DNA from 4 places in the Streptomyces solicamelliae genome. Region 4 is predicted to be linked to each of the others. Evidence: riboswitches for the same ligand, from Rfam matches in the RefSeq annotation. Region 4 holds a riboswitch; each other region holds the start of a gene.
The links. A riboswitch is a leader RNA that binds a small molecule or an ion and turns the genes downstream of it on or off. The one in region 4 is predicted to bind cyclic di-AMP.
Positions count from the first base shown of each region.

Region 1: another riboswitch for cyclic di-AMP. It lies ahead of ABZO31_RS13060 (transglycosylase family protein); the one in region 4 lies ahead of ABZO31_RS28045 (M23 family metallopeptidase).
Region 2: another riboswitch for cyclic di-AMP. It lies ahead of ABZO31_RS03800 (C40 family peptidase); the one in region 4 lies ahead of ABZO31_RS28045 (M23 family metallopeptidase).
Region 3: another riboswitch for cyclic di-AMP. It lies ahead of ABZO31_RS15670 (M23 family metallopeptidase); the one in region 4 lies ahead of ABZO31_RS28045 (M23 family metallopeptidase).

Region 1 is NZ_CP160404.1:2,839,836-2,845,628, reverse strand. Features, by position in the region: gene ABZO31_RS13070 (cytochrome P450 family protein) at 1-849, shown strand, start outside; gene ABZO31_RS13065 (transglycosylase family protein) at 1,029-1,961, shown strand; cyclic di-AMP (ydaO/yuaA leader) riboswitch at 2,234-2,410, shown strand; gene ABZO31_RS13060 (transglycosylase family protein) at 2,414-3,121, shown strand; gene eno (phosphopyruvate hydratase) at 3,409-4,689, shown strand; gene ABZO31_RS13050 (FtsB family cell division protein) at 4,788-5,261, shown strand; gene ABZO31_RS13045 (DUF501 domain-containing protein) at 5,333-5,793, shown strand, end outside.
Region 2 is NZ_CP160404.1:815,937-821,729, forward strand. Features, by position in the region: gene ABZO31_RS03790 (ATP-dependent Clp protease proteolytic subunit) at 38-649, shown strand; gene ABZO31_RS03795 (hypothetical protein) at 656-961, shown strand; cyclic di-AMP (ydaO/yuaA leader) riboswitch at 1,266-1,465, shown strand; gene ABZO31_RS03800 (C40 family peptidase) at 1,469-1,945, shown strand; gene ABZO31_RS03805 (ATP-binding protein) at 2,053-2,484, opposite strand; gene ABZO31_RS03810 (8-amino-7-oxononanoate synthase) at 2,712-3,878, opposite strand; gene bioB (biotin synthase BioB) at 4,021-5,295, shown strand; gene ABZO31_RS03820 (adenosylmethionine--8-amino-7-oxononanoate transaminase) at 5,288-5,793, shown strand, end outside.
Region 3 is NZ_CP160404.1:3,390,369-3,396,161, forward strand. Features, by position in the region: gene lhgO (L-2-hydroxyglutarate oxidase) at 1-696, shown strand, start outside; gene trmB (tRNA (guanosine(46)-N7)-methyltransferase TrmB) at 758-1,519, shown strand; gene ABZO31_RS15665 (PrsW family intramembrane metalloprotease) at 1,546-2,859, shown strand; gene ABZO31_RS15670 (M23 family metallopeptidase) at 2,891-3,937, opposite strand; cyclic di-AMP (ydaO/yuaA leader) riboswitch at 3,949-4,082, opposite strand; gene ABZO31_RS15675 (PP2C family protein-serine/threonine phosphatase) at 4,372-5,682, opposite strand; tRNA gene ABZO31_RS15680 (tRNA-Met) at 5,689-5,762, opposite strand.
Region 4 is NZ_CP160404.1:6,067,814-6,073,606, reverse strand. Features, by position in the region: gene ABZO31_RS28055 (STM4011 family radical SAM protein) at 1-445, shown strand, start outside; gene ABZO31_RS28050 (SGNH/GDSL hydrolase family protein) at 432-1,226, opposite strand; gene ABZO31_RS28045 (M23 family metallopeptidase) at 1,391-2,335, opposite strand; cyclic di-AMP (ydaO/yuaA leader) riboswitch at 2,340-2,526, opposite strand; gene ABZO31_RS28040 (tyrosine-protein phosphatase) at 2,881-3,693, shown strand; gene ABZO31_RS28035 (DUF6126 family protein) at 3,694-3,846, opposite strand; gene ABZO31_RS28030 (helix-turn-helix domain-containing protein) at 3,881-4,501, opposite strand; gene ABZO31_RS28025 (aspartate aminotransferase family protein) at 4,600-5,793, opposite strand, start outside.

The DNA.
Region 1 (5,793 bases), 3.2 Mb from region 4:
GGGTTCGCCTTGAAGGGCGAGGCGGACCTCATCCACGAGTTCGCCTTCCCGCTCCCCATCTACGCCATCTGCGACCTGCTCGGCGTGCCCCGCGAGGACCAGGACGACTTCCGGGACTGGGCCGGGATGATGATCCGGCACGGCGGCGGTCCGCGGGGCGGGGTGGCGCGGTCGGTGAAGAAGATGCGCGGGTACCTCGCGGAGCTGATCCACCGCAAGCGGCTCGATCCCGGCGACGACCTGATCTCCGGGCTCATCCGGGCCTCGGACCACGGTGAGCACCTCACCGAGAACGAGGCCGCGGCGATGGCCTTCATCCTGCTGTTCGCCGGATTCGAGACCACCGTGAACCTCATCGGCAACGGCGTGTACGCCCTGCTCCGCAACCCCGGGCAGCGCGAGCGCCTGCAGGCGTCGCTCACGGCCGGCGAGACGGAGCTGCTGGCCACCGGTGTCGAGGAGTTGCTGCGGTACGACGGGCCCGTGGAACTCGCCACCTGGCGGTTCGCGACCGAGCCGCTCACCCTCGGCGGGCAGGACATCCGGACCGGCGACCCGGTCCTGGTGGTGCTCGCGGCCGCCGACCGGGACCCGGATCGGTTCGCCGAGCCGGACGTTCTCGATCTGTCGAGGCGTGACAATCAGCATCTGGGGTACGGGCACGGGATTCACTACTGTCTGGGCGCCCCGTTGGCCCGTCTGGAGGGTCAGACCGCGCTCGCGACTCTGCTGACTCGCTTGCCGGACTTGCGACTTGGGGCCGATCCGGCCGAACTGAGGTGGCGCGGCGGGCTGATTATGCGTGGTCTACGCACGCTTCCCGTGGAGTTCACCGTCCCGCACAACTGACGATTCGTCAGGACTGTGATCTTTACGTGATCCCCCCTGCATCGACTTGTGACTCACGTTCGAATGCCGCTACTTTCACCGACACCTCAGCAGTCACGCGAAAGGCATTCCCCATGCGCTCCGGGAACGGACGACACCGCAGACCCCGTCAGGCCCCCGCCATCGTCGTCGCGGCAGGGGTGACCGGATCCGCCCTCGCCCTTCCGCTGCTCGCCGCGGGCTCGGCCTCCGCCGCCGACGAGGCGACCTGGGACCGGGTCGCCGAGTGCGAGTCCGGCGGACTGTGGAGCGCCGACTTCGGTAACGGGCTGTACGGCGGCCTGCAGTTCACGCAGGAGACCTGGGACACGTACGGCGGCACCGAGTACGCCGCCCGTCCGGACCTCGCCAGCCGCGGCCAGCAGATCGCGGTCGCCGAGAAGGCGCTGGCCGCGCAGGGCGCGAAGACCTGGGCCACCTGTGCCGCGATCGTCGGCCTGAACGACGACGGCACGCTGAAGAAGCCCGCGGACCCCTCCACCGGCGTGCTGCCCGGCACTCCGGCTGATCCGTCCGCGTCGCCCGATGCATCCGCGAATCAGGACGGGAACGGGAAGGGCTCCGAGGGCTCGCAGGACGACGAAACGTCTGGGAAGCCCGAGAAGTCCCTTCTGCCCGATGCGGCCGGTCAGCCGGGCGGGCAGTCGGACGAGGGCGCCACTCCGGCCACGCCGGTCACGCCGATCGAGGGCAGCGTCACTCCCGCCGCCCCCGGCACCGGCAAGCACCGCGGTGAGGCCGCGAGCGAGAACCCGAACGAACCGGGCGAGTCGCCCGAATCGGGACGTCATGCCGCGCCGGGTGACGATGCGACACGTGACGCCGGCCGCCTCGATCTCGGCGAAACCGCCGATACAGATGCGAACGCGACCAAGGGTGCCACGGGCGGCAATGCGGACACTTCGGGCGAGTACGTCGTCCAGCCCGGCGACAACCTCACGCAGATCGCGGCCGAGCACGAGCTCGACGGCGGCTGGCGTGCCCTCTACAAGGCCAACAAGGAGACCGTCGGGGGCGACCCGGACCTCATTCTCCCTGGCCAGAACCTGGAACTGACCGACCGACAGAAGTAGGAGTGGCGGGCAGTTCGACGCCTTATGTCCGGTTCTGCGTAAGTGAGACATGAGTCTCTTCGTCCCAACTGGCGTGTCCTGTCCGCAAACTTTGCTTCCGTCACCTCTCACCAGCGGAAACGGCCCCGGCAACTTGGCAAGTACGGGCGTTTTCTCCGGGATGTCGCTCTTTGAACTTCCGGTGGGTCTGTGTCTACGGTCAGGACCGCTCGCCACCGCGGGCCCCGCCGACCGGTACGCCGAATCCTGCCGCCGGCCGTCGGGAACAGTCGTCGCGTCAAGCGCCGAAGGCAGGAGCGGGGGACCCAGGTAAGCGCCGGTCCCGGCCGTCGAGACAGTGACGGCCGATCGACCGGCTTGGGGTGAAGCCGCGTGCTGGGACACGCGGCCGGGCAACTCTTCCGGCCCGAACCCGACAGCTCACCTCGCAGGCGTCGGTGAGGAGAACTTCCATGCTGTTTTCCGGCAAGGGCAAACACCGCCGTTCCTCCAAGGCCACCCGCGCCGTCGCGCTCGCCGGCATCGCCGGTGTCGCCGTCGCCGCGCCGCTGATGGCCGCGGGCAACGCCTCCGCCGCCACCGCCTCCGAGTGGGACCGCGTCGCCCAGTGCGAGTCCGGCGGCAACTGGTCCATCAACACCGGCAACGGCTACTACGGCGGCCTGCAGTTCTCGGCCTCCACCTGGGCCGCGTACGGCGGCACCGCCTACGCCCCGACCGCCAACCTGGCCTCCAAGGCCCAGCAGATCCAGATCGCCGAGAAGGTCCTGGCCGGCCAGGGCAAGGGCGCGTGGCCGAGCTGTGGCGTGGGCCTGTCCAACGCCGCGTACACCGGCGCCGCCGAGCAGGCGCAGCCCGAGCGCAAGGCCGAGCAGCCGACCACCCGCAGCGAGCAGCGCACCGCGCCGAAGCCCGTCGCGAAGAACGGCGACACCAAGAAGGCCGCCAAGAAGGCCGCCAAGAAGACCGTCACCACCCCGACCGGCAAGAAGGTCGCGAAGGGTGACGGCGAGTACAAGGTCGTCGCCGGCGACACCCTGAGCAAGATCGCCGCCGCGCACGACGTCAAGGGCGGCTGGGAGAAGCTCTTCCAGCTGAACAAGGACGTCGTCGAGGACGCCGACCTGATCTACCCGGGCCAGCAGCTCCACCTGAAGTGAGCCCGTCGGCCCGGGTGGGTCCGGCGGCCCACCCGTGCCGTGCGACCCTCCCGCGGTGACCACCCCGGCCCTGTGCGCAATTCCCCCCGTGCGCGCAGGGCCGGGGTTTCCGCATGGTTACCTGCGGGTAGTAGAGGATCTTTCGTCCGGGATGCCCGCGCTCGGGTCCTTTTTCGTCCCAGGGGGCGGGCACCGACTGGCCGGGCACCCCGAGCCGGTTAGGCTCTTGTCGCAAGGCCAAGAGACCTCGCACCTTCTCTCACGTCTCATCCCATAAGGAGATGCTCGTGCCGTCCATCGACGTCGTCGTAGCCCGGGAAATCCTGGACTCCCGAGGCAACCCCACGGTCGAGGTCGAGGTCGGCCTCGACGACGGCAGCACCGGCCGTGCTGCCGTTCCGTCCGGCGCCTCCACCGGTGCTTTCGAGGCCATCGAGTTGCGCGACGGTGACAAGAGCCGTTACGGCGGCAAGGGTGTCGAGAAGGCCGTCCTCGCCGTCATCGAGCAGATCGGCCCGGAGCTCGTCGGCTACGACGCCACCGAGCAGCGCCTGATCGACCAGGCGATGTTCGACCTGGACGCCACCGACAACAAGGGCTCCCTCGGCGCCAACGCCATCCTCGGCGTCTCCCTCGCCGTGGCGCACGCCGCCTCCGAGGCCTCGGACCTGCCGCTCTTCCGCTACCTCGGCGGCCCGAACGCGCACGTCCTGCCCGTCCCGATGATGAACATCCTCAACGGTGGCGCCCACGCGGACTCCAACGTCGACATCCAGGAGTTCATGATCGCCCCGATCGGCGCGGAGTCCTTCTCCGAGGCCCTGCGCTGGGGCGCGGAGACCTACCACGCGCTCAAGGGCGTGCTCAAGGAGCGCGGCCTGTCCACCGGTCTCGGCGACGAGGGCGGCTTCGCCCCGAACCTCGAGTCCAACCGCGCCGCCCTCGACCTCATCATCGAGGCCATCAAGAAGGCCGGCTACACCCCGGGCAAGGACATCGCGCTCGCGCTGGACGTCGCCGCCACCGAGTTCTACAAGGACGGCGCGTACGAGTTCGAGGGCAAGACCCGGACCGCCGAGGAGATGAGCGCGTACTACGCCGAGCTCGTCGACGCGTACCCGATGGTCTCCATCGAGGACCCGCTGAACGAGGAGGACTGGGACGGCTGGAAGACCCTCACCGACCTGCTCGGCGAGAAGGTCCAGCTGGTCGGCGACGACCTGTTCGTCACCAACCCCGAGCGCCTCGCCCGCGGCATCGACACCAACACCGCCAACGCGCTGCTGGTCAAGGTCAACCAGATCGGTTCGCTGACCGAGACCCTGGACGCCGTCGAGATGGCCCAGCGCAACGGCTACAAGTGCATGATGTCCCACCGCTCCGGCGAGACCGAGGACGTCACCATCGCCGACCTGGCCGTCGCCACCAACTGCGGCCAGATCAAGACCGGCGCCCCGGCCCGCTCGGACCGCGTCGCCAAGTACAACCAGCTGCTGCGCATCGAGGAGATCCTCGACGACGCCGCGGTCTACGCCGGCCGCAGCGCCTTCCCGCGCTTCAAGGGCTGACACTCGGCCGCAGGGCGGCTTCCCCGCGTCCCCGTACCCGGTCCCGTACCGTGTGCGGGGACGCGCGTGTGAGCAGGGGACCAGGGGAGGCGTACGACATGGCCGCGAAGGACCGGGACCGGTTCTCGACCGCGACCCGGCTGCGGCTGCTCGGCGAGCAGACCGCCGCCCGTGTCTACCGCTCCCAGACCCGCCGGCAGGCCCGCCGCTCCCGGCTCACCGGCCGGGCCGCCTTCCTCGCCCTGGTGGTCTGCTCGCTGGTGGTGGCCCTCGCCTATCCGATGCGGCAGTACGTCTCCCAGCAGACCGCCATCGCCGACCAGGAGCGGCAGGCCGCCGAGGCCGCCGAGCGGGTCGAGGAGCTGCGCGACGAGAAGGCCCGGCTGCAGGACCCCGCGTACGTCCGCCGGCTCGCCCGCGAGCACCTGCACTTCGTGATGCCCGGCGAGACCGGCTTCACCGTGAACGACCCTGGGGCCTCCGGCCGCCCGCGCTCCGACGCCGGCGGCGACGGCCGCGCCTGGTACTCCGACCTCTGGGAAGGCGTCGACCACGCCGACGCGCGCCGCTGAGGGATGATGGGGGCGACCCGGAACCGGCCTTGAACCGACCCCGAACCGACGACGAGAAGACTGACGCACGCATGGAAACGCCCCCTCCGCAGACCGCATCCACCGCGCCCACCGAGGCCGACGTCGCCGCGTTCGAGGCACAGCTCGGCCGCCCGCCGCGCGGCCTGCGGGCGATCGCGCACCGCTGCCCCTGCGGGCAGCCGGACGTCGTCGAGACCGCGCCCCGGCTTCCCGACGGCACCCCGTTCCCGACCACGTACTACCTGACGTGCCCCAAGGCCAACTCGGCGATCGGCACGCTCGAGGCCAACGGGGTCATGAAGGAGATGCAGGCCCGGCTCGGCACCGACCCGGAGCTGGCCGCCGCCTACCGCGCCGCGCACGAGGACTACATCGCCCGCCGCGACGCCATCGAGGTCCTGGAGGGCTTCCCGAGCGCCGGCGGCATGCCGGACCGGGTCAAGTGCCTGCACGTGCTCGTCGGCCACGCGCTGGTCGCCGGCCCCGGGGTGAACCCGCTGGGCGACGAGGC
Region 2 (5,793 bases), 5.3 Mb from region 4:
GTACGTCCTGTACATTTTTTACAGAGGAGGCGCCGCCATGCAGAACCGCTACGTCCTGCCCGAGTTCACCGAGCGCACCAGCTACGGGAGCCGCACCCTCGATCCGTACTCCAAGCTCCTGGAGGAGCGGATCGTCTTCCTCGGCACGCCGATCGACGAGACCTCGGCGAACGACGTGATCGCCCAGCTGCTGCACCTCGAGTACGCCGACCCCGACCGGGAGATCGCGCTCTACATCAACTCGCCCGGCGGCTCGCCGAGTGCCATGGCCTCGATCTACGACACGATGCAGGTCATCACCTGCGAGGTCGCGACGACCTGCCTCGGCCAGGCCGTGTCGACGGCCGCCGTCCTGCTCGCCGCCGGCGCGCCCGGCAAGCGGATGGCCCTGCCCGGGGCGCGCATCGTGCTCGAGCAGCCGGGCACGGACGAGCCGGTGCAGGGGCAGCCCAGCGACCTGGAGATCCAGGCGGCGGAGATGCTGCGGCTGCGCGCCATGGTCGCCGGGATGCTGACCGAGCACACCGGGCAGAGCCGCGAGCGGATCGACGCCGACCTCGACCGCCTCTCGGTCTTCGACGCCGGGCAGGCCGTGGAGTACGGGCTCGTGGACCACGTGGTGCAGAACCGCGGCGCCGGACCGAGGTGAGCGCAGGTGGTCCCCGAACTGCCGCCGCTCCCCGCCCTCACCCGCGCCGAGGGTGAGTTGGTCGACGCGTACCTCGAAGTCGTCGACCAACTGGGGAGAATCAATCCATCCAGGGCATCGCATACCTATGGGGCCCTGAGGGCGGCTCAGGCCCTGGTGGGACGGGCGGTCGCCCTGCGGGACGCCCTGGAAGTCATGCACCGGCGCGGGGAGAGCGAGGTCCACGCGGCCACATTGGCGCGCGCCCTGCGGGTGTTGGACGGCGAGCGCCGCGCACACCGGGTCACCCTGGCCGACTCCTCCGCCAGTTGACAGTTCCGCATGTCGTGTCCAGGGCCAGTCGGTCGCAGGAACCCTCGCTCGATCGGCGTAGTCGACGAATCGACTTGTGTCGCGGGTGAGTTGCGCAACCGGTGTACGCATTTGGCGGAATGAACTATTCCGGTGCTGGTACGGGGCTCATCCGCCAAACCTCCGCTGATCACAAAGACTGCCTGTCCACCCGATCGGATCAGTCGTGAGCAGCCTCACATCACCTCGTTTCAGCTCGGATTTCGGCACGAGCTGGGTCAAGATCCCTGTCGACGACAAGCCCCCGCCATCCCCGGCGGGGCGGTCCGGGCGGACGCCGAGTCCTGCCGCCGCTCCGGACGTCTGGTCGACAGAGTGGATCGGCAGGAGTGGAGGACCCAGGCAACACGGACCGGCCGTACGCACGACCACGGCAGGTCCTCGGGGTGAAGCCGCAGCCGCGGCCGGGCTTCTTCGGGCCCGAACCCGACAGGTCATCCTTCACAGGCGGCTGACGAAGGGTTGCGCATGTCTGCGCAGATTCATGTCCCGTCCCTGCTCTCCCGGGCCGGCGCCGTATCGGCCCTGACCCTCGCCGCCGTCGGCGGCACGCTCCTCGCCCCCGGCGCGGCGCCCGAGGCCGAGGCGGCCACCGTGTACGCGAGCAAGGCGCTCGGCGTCGCCGCGTCGAAGAAGGGCGCCCCCTACAAGTACGGCGCGACCGGGCCCAGCAGGTTCGACTGCTCGGGGCTCACGCTCTACTCGTACAAGCGCGCGGGCAAGGCGCTGCCCCGCACGGCGCAGCAGCAGTACAACAAGACCCGGCACATCGCGGCCTCCGGCCGGGCCAAGGGCGACCTGGTCTTCTTCCACTCCGGCGGACGCGTCTACCACGTCGGCATCTACGCCGGGAACGGCAGGATCTGGCACTCCCCCAAGACGGGCTCGTGGGTGAAGCTCGACCGGATCTGGTCCTCGAAGGTCTGGTACGGCAGGGTCCGCTGACGCGGCGGCCGCCCCGGTTCAGTGTCCCGTCACCGGGGCGGCCGGCAGGGTGAGCCCGAGACCGGCGAGCGCGCCGCCGGTCACCCCCTGTCGGTCGGGGGACGGGGTCAGTTGGGGGACGGGGTGGTCCAGGGGAGTTCGATCCAGACCGTCTTGCCGCCGTCGTCGGTCGGGCGGACCGAGAGCCTGCCGCCGCACTCGGCGGTCAGCCAGCGGATGATCACCATGCCGCGCCCGTTGTCCTGCTGGACGGCGGCGGGCAGCCGCTGGGGCCAGCGGGGGTGGCTGTCGGTGACGCCGATGTGCAGCTGCTCGTCGCGTTCGAGGCGGACGTCGACGGTGAAGGTGGGCGACTGGCCGAAGGTGTGCTGGACGGCGTTGGTGGCCAGTTCGGAGACGATCAGACGGACGGTGTCGGAGGTCTCGGAACCCTCGTCGAGGCCCCAGCCGGCGAGCACGCCGGCGACGTATCTGCGGGCCGTGGAGACCGAGGCCGGATCGCTCGGCAGAGTGAGGGTTGCTTCTTGATGGTCTGCCATGGCGACGCTGTCCCTTTCCCACCGGGGCGCCCGGCCCCGGATTGCGCTTCGCGCCAGAGTGCCACCGTTCCGGGGGACCTGGGAGGTGTTTCACGGAGATATGCGTAAATCTGTCGCTCGATGCGGTGAACTCTGCGATGCCAGAACGCATTTGAGGGCCGGTCTGCTCGACGGCCGGACCCCGGCCCCGAGTCCGGCACCGGCCCCGGCCCCGAGTCCGCCGGAGGTCAGGCCTCCGGTGCCGTGCGCAGGATCGTGGCGACGGCCTCGTCGACCTGCTGGTCCGTGAGGTCGGCGCGGGCCGTCAGCCGCAGCCGCGAGATGCCGTCCGGCACCGACGGCGGCCGGAAGCAGCCGACGCCCAGACCCTGTTCGCGGCAGTCCGCGGCCCAGCGCAGCGCCGCGTCCGGGGAGGGCGCGTGCACCGACACCACCGCCGCGTCGGGGCGGGCCGCGGTCAGCCCGGCGTCGGTGAGCCCACGGTGCAGGGCGGCGGCGACGGTACGGGCCCGCTCCGCGAGTCCCGGCTCCTCGCGGATCAGCCGCAGGCTCGCGAGAGCGGCGCCGACGGCGGCCGGGGCGAGGCCGGTGTCGAAGATGAACGTGCGGGCCGCGTTGACCAGGTGCTCGATCACCCTGGCCGGGCCGAGGACCGCGCCGCCCTGGCTGCCCAGCGACTTGGACAGGGTGAGGGTGGCGACCACGTCCGGGTCGCCGGCGAGCCCCGCCTCGTGCAGGGCGCCCCGGCCGCCCTCGCCGAGGACGCCGAAGCCGTGGGCGTCGTCCACGACCAGCGCGGCCGGGCCGTGGGCGCGGCAGGCGGCGGCGAGCTCGGCCAGCGGGGCCTTGTCGCCGTCGACGGAGAACACCGAGTCGGAGACCACCAGGGCGCGGCGGCCCGGGTGGGCGTCGAGGGTCTTGCGTACCGCCTCGGGGTCGGTGTGCGGGACGATCGCGGTCTCGGCGCGGGAGAGGCGGCAGCCGTCGACGATGGAGGCGTGGTTGGCGGCGTCCGAGACGGTCAGCGAGCCGTGACCGCCGAGCGCGGTGAGCGCGGCGAGGTTGGCGGTGTAGCCGGAGGAGAAGACCAGGGCGGCCTCGAAGCCGCAGAACGCGGCGAGCTCCCGGTCCAGCCGGGTGTGCAGCGCCGTCGTGCCGGTGACCAGGCGCGAGCCGGTGGAGCCGGCGCCCCAGCGCAGGGCGGCCTCGGCTGCCGCCTCCTTGACCTCGGCACGGTGGGTCAGGCCCAGGTAGTCGTTGCTCGCGAGGTCCAGGACGTCCGGTTCGGCGGCGCGGGGGCGCAGCGTCCGGACGAGTCCGGCGTCCGTACGGCGGCGGGCCTCGGCGTCGGTCCAGTCGAACGCGCGTCGGCGCGGGTCCACGGCCTGGGACATGACAGATCCTTTTGTAGGCAGCGCACAGACCCTAACCGCAGGACGCCGAGGTCGGGGTGTGGTCATACACACACCTCGAACGGGCCCGTTTGTTCGGATCCTCCTTGGCCGAAAGGCGTGACGTAGGTCAGGATCAGCCCTTATGGACCTGCTGAACACGCTGGTGGAGAAGGGCCTGCGGCGCGAGCTGCCGACCCGTGAAGAAGCGCTCGCCGTGCTGGCGACCTCCGACGACGAACTGCTCGATGTGGTGGCCGCTGCCGGCAAGGTGCGCCGTCAGTGGTTCGGCCGCCGGGTCAAGCTCAATTACCTGGTCAACCTGAAGTCCGGGCTGTGCCCCGAGGACTGCTCGTACTGCTCGCAGCGCCTCGGCTCCACGGCCGGGATCCTCAAGTACACCTGGCTGAAGCCGGAGGAGGCCTCCCAGGCGGCCGCCGCCGGTGTCGCGGGCGGTGCGAAGCGGGTCTGCCTGGTCGCGAGCGGCCGCGGTCCGACGGACCGGGACGTGGAGCGGGTCGGGAAGACGATCGAGACGATCAAGGAGCAGAACGAGGGCATCGAGGTCTGCGCCTGTCTCGGTCTGCTCTCCGACGGCCAGGCCGAGCGGCTCAAGGACGCCGGCGCCGACGCGTACAACCACAACCTGAACACGTCCGAGGGGACGTACGGGGAGATCACCACCACCCACACCTACGCGGACCGCGTGGACACCGTGCAGAAGGCGCACGCGGCCGGCCTGTCGGCCTGCTCGGGCCTGATCGCGGGCATGGGCGAGGCCGACGAGGACCTGGTCGACGTGGTGTACGCGCTGCGCGAGCTGGACTCGGACTCGGTGCCGGTCAACTTCCTGATCCCGTTCGAGGGCACCCCCCTCGCGAAGGAGTGGCACCTCACCCCGCAGCGCTGTCTGCGGATCCTGGCCATGGTCCGCTTCGTCTGCCCCGACGTGGAGGTCCGGATCGCGGGCGGCCGTGAGGTGCACCTGCGGTCGATGCAGCCGCTGGCGCTGCACATCGCCAACTCGATCTTCCTCGGCGACTACCTGACCAGTGAGGGCCAGGCCGGTCAGGCCGACCTCGACATGATCGCCGACGCCGGCTTCGAGGTGGAGGGCGCCGGGACGACGACGCTGCCCGCGCACCGTGCCGACGCGCTCGCCGCGGCGGGCGGCGGCTGCGGTTCCGGCGCGGCGGCGGGCGGCTGCGGCTCGTCCGCTTCCGCGGACGCGGATGCCGCAGCGTGCGGCTCGCACGCGGGCGGCGGCTGCGGTCCGTGCGGCGGGCACGCGGCGGCGGAGCCGGCCTCCGAGCCGGTCGCCGCCGAGGCGCCGTCGGCCGAGGACGCCAACCCCGCCCGTACCGACCTGGTGGCCGTGCGCCGCCGCGGCGCGGGCACGGACCTGGCGCCGAATGCGTAACGACGAACTGCTCGCCTTGGACCGGGCGCACGTCTGGCACCCGTACGGCCCCATGCCGGGCCGTGCGGAGCCGCTGGTCGTCGCGTCCGCGTCCGGGGTACGGCTCAGGCTCGCCGAACCGGCCCACGGGCAGGACGAGCTGATCGACGGCATGTCGTCCTGGTGGTCGGCGATCCACGGCTACAACCACCCCGTCCTGAACGAGGCGGCGCGCGGTCAGCTCGACCGGATGAGCCATGTGATGTTCGGCGGGCTCACCCACGAGCCCGCGGTCCGGCTCGCCGCAAGGCTGGTCGAGATCACCCCCGGGCCGCTGCAGCACGTCTTCCTCAGCGACTCGGGCTCGGTGTCCGTCGAGGTCGCCGCGAAGATGTGCCTGCAGTACTGGCGCTCCGTGGGCCGGCCGGCCAAGCAGCGGCTGCTGACCTGGCGCGGCGGCTACCACGGGGACACCTGGCAGCCGATGTCGGTGTGCGACCCCGAGGGCGGGATGCACGA
Region 3 (5,793 bases), 2.7 Mb from region 4:
GTCCTGTACGGCGCGGAGGCCGTCGCCGTCGACCGGCGCCCGTGGGGCGTGGCGGTGCGGACCGGCGACGGGCGGATCGTGCGCGGCCGGGTCATGGTGAACTGCGCGGGGCTGCACTGCGACCGGGTGGCCCGGCTCGCGGGCGACGACCCCGGGATGCGCATCGTCCCGTTCCGCGGCGAGTACTACGACCTGGCGCGGCCGTCGCTCGTCCGCGGCCTCGTGTACCCGGTACCGGACCCGGCGTTCCCGTTCCTCGGGGTGCACCTGACGCGGGGCGTCGACGGCGGCGTCCACGTCGGGCCGAACGCGGTGCCGGCGCTGGCGCGCGAGGGCTACGGCTGGGCGACGGTCCGCCCCGGCGACCTGGCCGAGACCCTGGCCTGGCCGGGCTCCTGGCAGATCGCCCGGCAGCACTGGCGGTACGGGGCGGGGGAGCTGCGCCGCTCCCTGTCGAAGCGGGCCTTCGCGGAGGCGGTGCGGCGGATGCTCCCCTCGGTCGAGGAGTCCGACCTGCGGCCGGCGCCGGCGGGCGTCCGCGCCCAGGCGGTCCTGCGGGACGGAACCCTGGCGGACGACTTCCTGATCAAGGAGTCCCCCCGGACGGTCCATGTGCTGAACGCCCCGTCACCTGCGGCGACGGCGTCCCTGCCGATCGGCCGGGAGATCGCGACGCGCGCGCTGGCTCAGCTGTAGGACCTTCGGCACACCCGCGATACACCCGCGGCCCCGTAAAATCGGACGCACTGTGTCTGAGATTCGTGAAACCCCCGTCGTCCCCTTCCACCGCGGCAGCCAGAGGTTCGCGCCCGGGGAAGGGCCCGCGCCCGATCCGGCCGGTTCGCATCACGAGCGGCGCATCCGGAGCTTCCAGCCGCGGCGCAGCCGGGTGACCGCGAGCCAGGAGGAGGCGCTGCTCAAGCGCTGGCCCGACTGGGGGCTCGACATCGACGGGCGGAGCGTCCTCGACCTCGACGCCCTGTTCGGCGGCCGGCCCGTCGTCCTGGAGATCGGGTTCGGCATGGGCGAGGCCACCGCGCAGATGGCCGCCGCCGACCCGGACACCGGCATCCTCGCCGTCGACGTGCACACGCCCGGCCAGGGCAATCTCCTCGGCCTCGCCGACCGGGGCGGCCTGGACAACGTCCGTGTCGCCAACGGCGACGCGATCATCCTGCTCCGCGAGATGCTCGCCCCCGACGCCCTCGACGGCGTCCGCGTGTACTTCCCGGACCCCTGGCCCAAGAAGCGGCACCACAAGCGCCGCCTCATCCAGCCGGAGTTCCTCACCCTCGTCGCGACCCGGATGCGGCCCGGCGCCGTCCTGCACTGCGCCACCGACTGGGAGCCGTACGCCGAGCAGATGCTCGAGGTGCTCACCGCGCACCCCGGCTTCGAGAACACCGCCGCCGACGGCGGCTACGCGCCCCGCCCGGACTTCCGCCCGCTGACCCGCTTCGAGGGCCAGGGCCTCGACAAGGGCCACCGGGTGCATGATCTTCTTTTTCGCAGGAAGTAGCCGCGCCGCGCGGTTAACGTCGGACCGTGCCGAATCACCCCGTGCCCACGGCCGACGCCGCCGCCCCGCCCACCGTGCCGGACGACCGCGCCCAGTGGCGCTACCGCCCCCGGCGGGCGTTCCGGCACCGCCGGGCCCTGCGCGCCGCCGCCGTCTTCGGCGTGCTCGCGCTCTGCGGCCTGGTGCTCCTGGCGATGCTGCGCGAGAAGACCGGAACCGAGGGCTTCCTCGTCGGCCTCGGTCTCGCCGTGCTCCCGGTCCCGCTGCTGCTCGCCGCGTTCCGCTGGCTCGACCGGGTCGATCCGGGCCCCTGGAAGAACCTGATCTTCGCGTTCGCCTGGGGCTCCGGCGCCGCCGCGCTCATCGCGTTCACCGCGAACACCTTCGCGATCCGCTGGATCGCCACCGCCACGGCCACCACCGACCCCGACGACCTGCTCAGCCTGGGCGCGACGTTCGTCGCCCCGGTCGTCGAGGAGAGCGTCAAGGGCGCCGCCCTGCTCCTGTTCCTCCTGCTGCGCCGCCGCACTTTCACCGGCCTCGTCGACGGCGTGGTCGTCGCCGGCTTCGTCGCGACCGGCTTCGCCTTCACCGAGAACATCCTCTATCTGGGCAGCGCCTTCGGTGAGGACCTGGCGACCGGCACGGGCGTCGTCGGCTCCAAGACCGTCGGGACCTTCTTCGCGCGGATCGTGCTGTCGCCGCTCGCACACCCGCTGTTCACCGTCTTCACCGGCATCGGCTTCGGCCTCGCCGCCGCCACCGCCCGCCGGCACCGGGTCCGGCGCGTCCTGCTGCCGCTCGGCGGGCTGCTCCTGGCGATGGGCGTGCACGCGCTGTGGAACGGCTCGGCCGTCCGCAGCCCGCTCGGCTTCCTCGCGGTGTACGGGGCGTTCATGGTGCCGGCCCTGGCGCTGCTGACCTGGCTCGCGATCTGGAGCCGGCAGCGCGAGCTGCGCACCATATCCGGGCGGCTCCCGGCGTACGCGGCGGCCGGCTGGCTGGCCCCCGCCGAACCGCTCGCGCTCTCCTCGATGCGGGCCCGCGCGATGGCCCGCTCCTTCGCCTCCGCCGCGTACGGGCCGGCCGCGGCGCGCGCGGTGCACGAGTACGAGGTCTTCGCGACCAGCCTGGCCTTCCTGCGCGACCGCGCCCACCGGGGGACGGCGGGCGCGGACTTCACCGCACGGGAGCAGGAGCTGCTGCACCACCTGTGGCAGCGCAAGGAGTTCGCGTCACCGGCGCTCACGTACGCGGCGGGGGCGACGGGCCGGTTCCGTCCGGCTCCGCCGCCCCCGCCGCACCGCGACTACACGGGTCCCAACCCGTACCGCGCCTGAGGTTCGACGGGCGCGCGGGTCGGACGGTCTGTCAGATGTTCTGGCCCTTGTCCCGCAGCCAGGCCGCCGGGTCGATGCCCGCGCCGCTCGCGGTGTGGACCTCCAGGTGGAGGTGGGGGCCGGTCACGTTGCCGGTCGCGCCGACGCGGCCGATGGTGTCGCCGGTGGTCACCGTCTGGCCCGCGCTCACGGTCATCGAGGACAGGTGGGCGTACCAGACCTCGGTGCCGTCCTCGAGCTCGAGGACGATCCGGTAGCCGTACGAGCCGGACCAGCCCGCCGACTTGATGGTGCCGCCGTGCACGGCCTTCACCGGGGTGCCGGTGGGCGCGGCGAAGTCGAGGCCGGTGTGGTAGCCGGAGGACCACATCGAGCCGGCCTGGCCGTACTCGGAGGTGATCGTGTACGAGGACGTCGGCAGCGCGTAGCTGGCGGCGAGCGCCGCCCGGCGGGCCGCCTCCTCCTTGGCCTTGGCCTCCGCCTCGGCCTTCGCCTTCGCCTCGGCGGCGGCCTTCTCCGCGGCGGCGGCCGCGGTCTGCTGGGCCTTCGCCTCGGCGGCGGCCTTCTCGGCGGCCGCCTTCTCCGCGGCGGCCTTGGCCTCGGCGTCGGCCGTCGCCTGCTGCTGCTCGGCCTGGGCCAGGATGCGGGCGCGCAGGGCCTCGCCCGCGTCGGCCGCCTCGATGGAGCCGGTCTGGCCTCCGTCGGCGGCGGGCAGGCTCAGGGACGCCTGGGTGAGCGGGCCGACGTTGTTGTCGGTCTCGGCGTCGTCCGCGAGCAGGGTGCCGACGCCGGGCAGGTCCTCGGCGGCGGGCAGGTTCATGTCCGGCAGCGAGATCGCGACCGGGGGCTTCTCCTTGGCGGTGGCCAGGCCACCCGCGCCGACCGCGGCGATGACGCCGACACCGAGGACGGTGGAGCTGCGGGCGATGCTGCGCTGCTTGACGACGCGGTGCCGGCCGCGGTTCGGACGGAGCGTGTCCTCGCTGGGGTTCCACTCCTCCTGGTACTCGCCTCCCCCAGCCATCGGGGCGCCGTAGGCGTCGAAGTGGGTCTCGCGAGCAGCAGGGTTGGACGCCACGGAGGCGTACTCCTTTCCTTCCTTCTCGCCTACCGGGTTAGCTGACGGGTTCGGAGCAGGAAGGTCTCCTACGGGCCAAATTCGACCCGATTCACCCCAATTGGTGGTTCCCCGGTTCCCTTGCGGGATTCGGCGCGTGCGCACGGTGCCGTCTCTTGCGACGACTGGGACGACCGCGCTGCGTTATCGAACGTTAATAGACACGTGGGCCCGATTCCAAGCTGTTCCTCTTGATCGTTCCGGGCATTGGCCTGGACTTAACCTGCCAGAACAGGGTGGAAACGGGCGAGTTGACCGCCCCGATGTCGAGACTCGGCCAAGAGTTCATGAAGTGACAACACGTCAGCGTTACCTCTCCGAGATCCTTCCCTCACGGACCGTCACAGCGGCATCGTCACGGCACCACCGGCATCGTCACGGCACCACCGGCATCGTCACGGCACCACCGGCATCGTCCGCCGCCGCTCCGGCTGGCCCTCCGCCGGCCGGCTCACCGCCAGCAGCGCCATGTCGTCCGTCGAACCGCCTCCGGTGTGCCGGCGCACGTCGTCGACCAGCGCGTCCAGAAGCTCGTCCGGGCCCGGGAAGATCCGGCCGGCGAGCCGCTCCCCCGGTGCGTAGAAGACGCCGTCGCCGTCACGCGCCTCGGACAGCCCGTCCGTGTAGAAGAGGAGCGTCGCGCCGGCCGGGTACGGCCGCTCGTCGACCCGGTCCGGCCAGGCCGCCAGATCGCCCATGCCGAGCGGCAGCGCGGCCTGGCTCGGCGTCAGCCGCTCCAGCCCCCCGTCCGCGTACAGCAGCAGCGGCTCCGGATGGCCCCGGTTCACGATCCGCACCCGGGCCGGGCCGCTCGGGATCTCGGCGAGCACGGCGGTGGTGAAGCCCTCGAAGGCGTCCAGGCTGTCGCGCCGCCGGCCCTCCCGGGCCAGCGCCCGCTCCAGCCGCATTGCCACGCCCTCCAGCGCGGCCTCCTGCTCGGCCGCCTCGCGGAACGCGCCGATGATCACCGCCACCGCCTCCACCGCGTCGAGCCCCTTGCCGCGCACGTCGCCGACGACGAGCCGCACCCCGTGCGGGGTGTCCTGGACGGCGAACAGGTCGCCGCCGATGAACGCGTCCGCCTGCGCCGCCTCGTACCGGGCCGCCACGTGCAGCCCGCCGATCCGCTGGGCGGGCGTGGGCAGCACCGCCTTCTGCGCCGCCTCGGCGACGACCCGCGCGGACGCGAGCTTCTCGCCACTTCGCCGCACCACCTTGTTGATCAGCAGCGAGAGCATCGAGACCGTCAGGACGGTGACGGTCTCGATCACCGCGGGCACGTCGGTGGCCGTGTCGTTGTACGTGTGCAGCGCCACGCTGAACACGACGGCCACGACGGCCGTCAGCAGCGTGGTGCGGAACGAGTAGAACGGCGCGGCGATCAGCGGGGCGGCGGAGTAGAACGGGGCGGCGGTGTACTCCGGCGGCGTGGCCAGGTCGAAGACGGACCCGCCGAGGATCAGGAGCGCGGGCAGGGCGCGGACGAACCGCCGCTCGCCCGGAGGCCTCTCCCTGTCGCTTCCGCCCGCCGACGATCGTCGCCCCACCTGTGCTCTCCCTGCCGGTCCGCCCGAGCTGCGGACGGTACTCCGCCCCGTCCAGGCTGGCCGGAGCCGCGCCGGGCGGCGACCCGCCGTCCGCCGTCCGGGTGACACAGGCCCCGGAATGCACGAGGGCCCGGATCCACAATGGATCCGGGCCCTCATCTTCAGTAGCGGGGACAGGATTTGAACCTGCGACCTCTGGGTTATGAGCCCAGCGAGCTACCGAGCTGCTCCACCCCGCGTCGGTGAACCCAACAGTACGTCATCCGGAGC
Region 4 (5,793 bases):
GGGCGTGGTCGGTCTGCCGGACCATCTGAAGCACGCCCGCCGGCTGCGCGCCGAGCTGCCGGAGCGGGTGTACCTGTGGGTGAACGCGGCGGAGGGGCACACGTACACGGACGAGGAGGCCGCGGTGTGGACGGCCCTCGACCCGCTCTTCCCGTACAGCCGGCAGCCGCACCGTTCGGCGGGGCTGCCGTGCCGGACCGGCGCGTCGGTGATCTCGGTGGACGGCGACGGCACGGTCCGCCGCTGCCACTTCGTCCCGGCCGAGCTGGGCAACCTCTACGACGGGTCCTACCGCGCCGCGCTGCGCCCCCGGGCCTGCCCGCTCGCGGTGTGCGACTGCCACATCGGGTACGTCCACCTGGAGTCGCTGCCGTTGTACGACGTGTTCGCCGGCGGCGTGCTGGAACGGATCCCGGCCGCCGGCGTACCGATCACAGCGGCATGAGGTCCGGGCGCTTGGCGGTCACGTGGTCGCCGGAGCTCTCCCCGCGCAGCCGGCGCCCGATCCAGGGCACCAGGTACTCGCGCGCCCACTGGACGTCGTCGCGGGTGACCTCGAGGGTGCCGCGCGGCGGCAGCGGCGGCCAGGGCTGGTCGGGCTCGGTGGGCACCGGCACGCCGAGGACCTGGGCGGCGCGCAGCGCGACGCGGGTGTGGCCCTCGGGCGACAGGTGCAGCCGGTCGTCGTCCCAGGCCCGCCGGTCCTGCACGGACTTGAGCGACCACAGGTCCAGGACGGGACAGCCGTAGCGGTCGGCGACGGCGCGCACGTGCGCGGTGTACGTCGCGATCTTGCCGCGCAGGTGCTTGAGCACCGGCACGCCCCGGGTGTCGAAGCCGGTGGTCACCATGACCGTGCCGACGGAGGACGTCAGGTCGGCGACCGCGCGCTCGAACCGCTCCGCGACGTCGTCGGGGTCGCTCCCGGGCCGGATGATGTCGTTGCCGCCCGCGCAGAAGGTCACCAGGTCGGGGGCGAGCTCCTTGGCGCGCGGCACCTGCTCCTCCACGATCTGGTCGAGGAGCCTGCCGCGCACCGCGAGGTTCGCGTACCGGAACGCGTCGGGCTCGGGGAGCTGGTCGGCGAGCAGGACCGCGAACCGGTCCGCCCAGCCGACGAAGGTGCCGTCCGGGGCCGGGTCGCCGACGCCCTCGGTGAAGCTGTCGCCGATCGCCGCGTACGACCCGAATGCGTCACTGTCTCTGGATCTCGAATCGTCTGCCACGAGGGTGCATCATTCCGTCCCGGATGTGACCTACGCGACCGTAAGGAGGGGTTGACGCAGGGTGAGATACGCCACCGGTCAAGATCTCCCCAATTCGGAATACGCCGGAGGCCCGGCACGTGGGTACGTGCCGGGCCTCCCGTGGGCCGCTCGTGCGGCGTGCGTCAGATCGAGACGCCGTGGCTGCGCAGGTAGGCCAGCGGGTCGACGTCCGAGCCGTAGCTCGGGCCGGTGCGGATCTCGAAGTGCAGGTGCGGGCCGCTGGAGTTGCCGGTCGAGCCGGAGAGCCCGATCTGCTGGCCGCCGCGCACGCTCTCGCCGGCCGAGACGGCGAGCGAGGAGAGGTGGGCGTACTGCGAGTAGCTGCCGTCGGCGTGCTGGATGACGACCTCGTTGCCGTAAGCGCCGCCCCAGCCGGCGGAGACCACGGTGCCGGCGCCGACGGCGCGGACGTTGGTGCCGGAGGAGGCCATGAAGTCGACACCGGTGTGGTAGCCGGAGGACCACATCGAGCCGGAGGCGCGGTACGCGGTGGAGACGCCGCCCTCGACGGGGGCGAACCAGCCGGAGGCGGCGGCCGGGGCGGCCGCGCGCTCGGCGCTGCGGGAGCTGCGGGTCTCGTCGGCGGCCTTGGCCTTCGGGGCGGGCTTCGGCGCGGCCTTGCGCTCGGCCTTGGCGGCGGGCTTGGCCGCGGGCTTGGCGGCGGGGGCCTTGGCCGTGGACTTGGCGCCGAGGGTGAGCTTCATGCCCGGGAAGATCAGCGACGGGTTGTCGCCGACGACCTGGCGGTTGTCCGCGTAGAGCTTCTTCCAGCCGCCGGCGAGGTCGTGCTCCGCGGCGATCTTGGACAGGTAGTCGCCGCGGACGACGGAGTAGATCTTCGCCTTGGCCTTCGCCTTGGCGGTGGCGGCCTGCGGGGCGGCGGCCGGCTGCGCGGCGGCCACGGCGGCGACGCGCTCGGCGGCCGCGGGGGCGGACTGCTCGGCCGCGTGGGCGCCGGTGGCGCCGAACAGCGGCAGAGCGACGACGGCGCCGCCCGCTCCGGCGGCGACGATGCCGCGGGTCAGCGGATTGGCCTTGGGACGGCGATGCTTACCCTTCGTGGGCATGGCGAATTCCTCTCCGTCGCCTGCGAGGTGAGCTGTCGGGTTCGGACTGGAGTTGTCCGGCCGCGCGATGCGCGACTTCACCCCGAGCCGTCCTTGGTCGAGGAACGGCGTGTTACCTGGGTCCCCCGCTCCTGCCGTACGTGGGTGGGTGCGGAAATCCGGACGGTGGCAGGATTCGGCGGGTCCGACCGGAGTGAGCGTGACGCTAGACGAGCCGAGTCGCGAGGAACAAGCCACGAATTCCCGTTCGCATTCTTCGCCGGGAATTTCCCTCCGGAATTCCGGTCACCCTCCGTGGATGACGGATCTTCGCGTTCCTTTCCGCACACGGCATTTGGGAAAAATGATCAGGCACGGACGGTCACGGTTATGACGCTGCTCACTCCCCCGAACCCATCTCCCCTGCAATCAGGGCGCGTTATATCGAAGCCCTCAATTCGGACAGAAAGCCCATTACCGCCCGGCGGGGTGCGCCGCCGGGCGGCGACCCTGGATGATTGCCCCAGGAACCGATCTCTTCTCGCCATCGAGCACCAGGAGCAGCCGTGACGCAGCAGACGCCCCAGGCCCCGCCGACCGAACCCGAGCTGACGGGCGTTCGCAACTTCCGTGACGTGGCGGGCCTGCCGACCGCGGACGGCCGGTCCGTGGCGCCGGGCCGGCTGTTCCGCAGCGGTCACCTGGCCCACGCCACCGCCGAGGACGCGGCGTTCCTGTCGACGCTCGGCCTGCACACGGTCTTCGACTTCCGCAACGAGGCGGACCGGGCCTTCGAGGGCCTGGACGTGGAGCTGCCCGGCACGCGGAACGTGCACATACCCCTGAACGATCCGGCGGACGGCAAGGAGTTCTGGAAGCTGGTGCGGTCGGGCGACCTGGCGACGCTGCGGGAGATGCTCGGGGACGGCAAGGCGGCCGCCCGAATGTCCGATTCATACCGGAAGATGATTGTGCAGCGGGCGCCCGAGCACAGCCGGATCGTGCACGCCCTGGCCGAGGACAGCGTGCCGGCACTGATGCACTGCGCGGCGGGCAAGGACCGCGCCGGACTGTCGATCGCGGTGTCGCTGCTCGCGGTCGGCGTCGAGCGGGAGGCCATCGAGGCCGACTACGTGAAGTCCAACGAGCCGCACCGCCGCTACAAGGTGCACCGCAGCTCCACCGCCCCGGACGGGATGTCGCCCGCGGTCATGGAGCTGCTGAGCCCGCTGTTCGACGCCCGCGTCGACTACCTGCGGGCCGCGTTCGCCCAGATGGACGAGACGTACGGCTCGGTCGAGGGCTACCTCACGGAGGGCCTGAAGCTCTCCGCCGGGACCCGCGAGCTGCTGCGGGCCCGGCTGCTCACGCAGGGGTAGCTAGTTCTGGCCGCCGAGGGCGAAGAGCAGGTACAGGAAGCCGGCGAAGAGGTGGCCGGCGATCAGGTAGGCGAAGAGGCGCAGCACCAGGCCCTTGGGGAACCTGCCGCCCCCGCGCTCCTCGCCGGTGACGGCGGCTGACTTGTCGGACATGTCGGGTACCTCCTGAGAGTTCAACGGCGAGAGTTCAGCGGCGATGCGGACCCGGGTCGCCGAGGCACAGCTCGGCGGCGGGGGTCTGCAGCAGCGTGTGGACGAAGAGCACGTCCGCGCCGTCGGGAGTGGCGGCGCCGATGCGGTGCGGGGTGAGCGAGTCGAAGTGCGCGCTGTCCCCCGGGTCGAGGACGTGCACGGTGTCGCCGAGGGCCAGCCGCACCTGGCCGCGCAGCACGTGGATCCACTCCTCGCCGGGGTGGACCCGCACGATGTCGGCCCGGGTGGCGTGCGGGACGTGCACCCGCAGCGCCTGCAGCGCCCGGCCGGCGCCACCCGCCTGGTGGTACACCCAGCCGTCCGCCTCCACCGGCTCGGACCGGCCGGCCCGGACGATGGGGTCGTACTCCGGGGAGACCTCCCCCAGGAGCGCGGAGACCGTCGTACCGTAGATACGGGCGAGGGCCAGCAGCATCGGCAGCGAGGGTTGCCGGCGGCCCGTCTCGAGCCGGGACAGATGGGCCGGCGAGAGACCGGCGCGCTGGGCGGCGGTCTCCAGGGTCAGCCCCCGGCGGCGGCGCAGTCCACGCAGCTGGGGGGCGACGTCCGGCAGGGCGTCCGGGGCGGGCTCCCCGGGGAGGTGGTCGTGCTCCATGCCTCCATTCCGCCAGGACCTTTCCTCAGAGGCAACTTTCTTGCCCGAGAGGCAAAAACTCCCGCCGCCCGCTCCCCCACCGGCTCACCGCAGGGTGCTCAGCGCTGCGCCACCGCCTGCCTGACCAGCGTCTTCCCGAAGTCCCACATCAGCCCGCCGCCGGCATGCGCGTCGTCCATCACGGCCGTGAACGCCGTGACGAACCGGTCCACGTCCGCCTCGTCCACGATCAGCGGCGGGATCAGCTTGATCACCTCCAGGTGGTCCCCGGACACCTGGGTGAGGATCCGGTGCCGCTGCAGCAGCGGGACCACCACCATCTGCGCGAAGAGCCCCTTCCGGGCCGTCTGGAGCATCGTCCAGCGGCTGCGCAGGCCCAGCGACGAGGGCCGGCCGAACTCGATCCCGATCATCAGCCCCCGGCCGCGGACCTCGTGCAGCAGCTCGTAGCGCGGCACCAGCTCCTCGAGCCGGGCCTTGAGCAGCCCGCCGACCCGCCGGACGTGCGCGACCGTCCCCTCCTGCTCCATCACCGCCAGCACCGCGAGCCCGGCGGCCATGGCCTGGGCGTTGCCGCCGAAGCTGGCGGAGTGGACCAGGACCCGGTCCATGGACGAGTAGACCTTCTTGAAGATCCAGTCCTTGCCGAGCGTCGCGCCGACCGGCACGTACCCGCCGGACAGGGCCTTCGCCACGCAGACCAGGTCCGGCTCGACGCCGTCCTCGTGCTGGTACGCGTAGAAGTCGCCGGTCCGGCCGAGGCCGGTCTGCACCTCGTCGGCGATCAGGAGCGCCTTGTGCCGGTGCAGCAGCTCCTGCGCGGCGCGCAGCCAGCCGGGCGGCGCCTCGTGCACCCCCTTGCCCTGGATCGGCTCGACGATCAGCGCGGCCACGTCGCCGCGGCGCAGCTCCCGCTCCAGGGCGTCCAGGTCGCCGAGCGGCACCGCGGTGTCGGGCAGCAGCGGCGCGAAGCCGTCCCGGAAGCCGCGCTCGCCGTTGACCGAGAGGGAGCCGGTGGTCAGGCCGTGGAAGGCGTGGTCGCAGTACAGGACCCTGGGCCGTCCGGTGGCGTACCGGGCGAACTTCAGGGCGGTCTCCACCGCCTCGGTGCCGCTGTTGCCGAAGAAGACCCGGTCCAGGTGCGGGCTGTGGGCGAGCAGCCGCTCGGCGAGCAGCCCGGGCAGCGGCGGGCAGTCGAAGCGGGTCAGGTCGGGGAGCGAGGCGTCGAGCACGTCGTGCAGGGCCTTGCGGACCACCGGATGGTGCCGACCGAGGCCCATCACGCCGAAGCC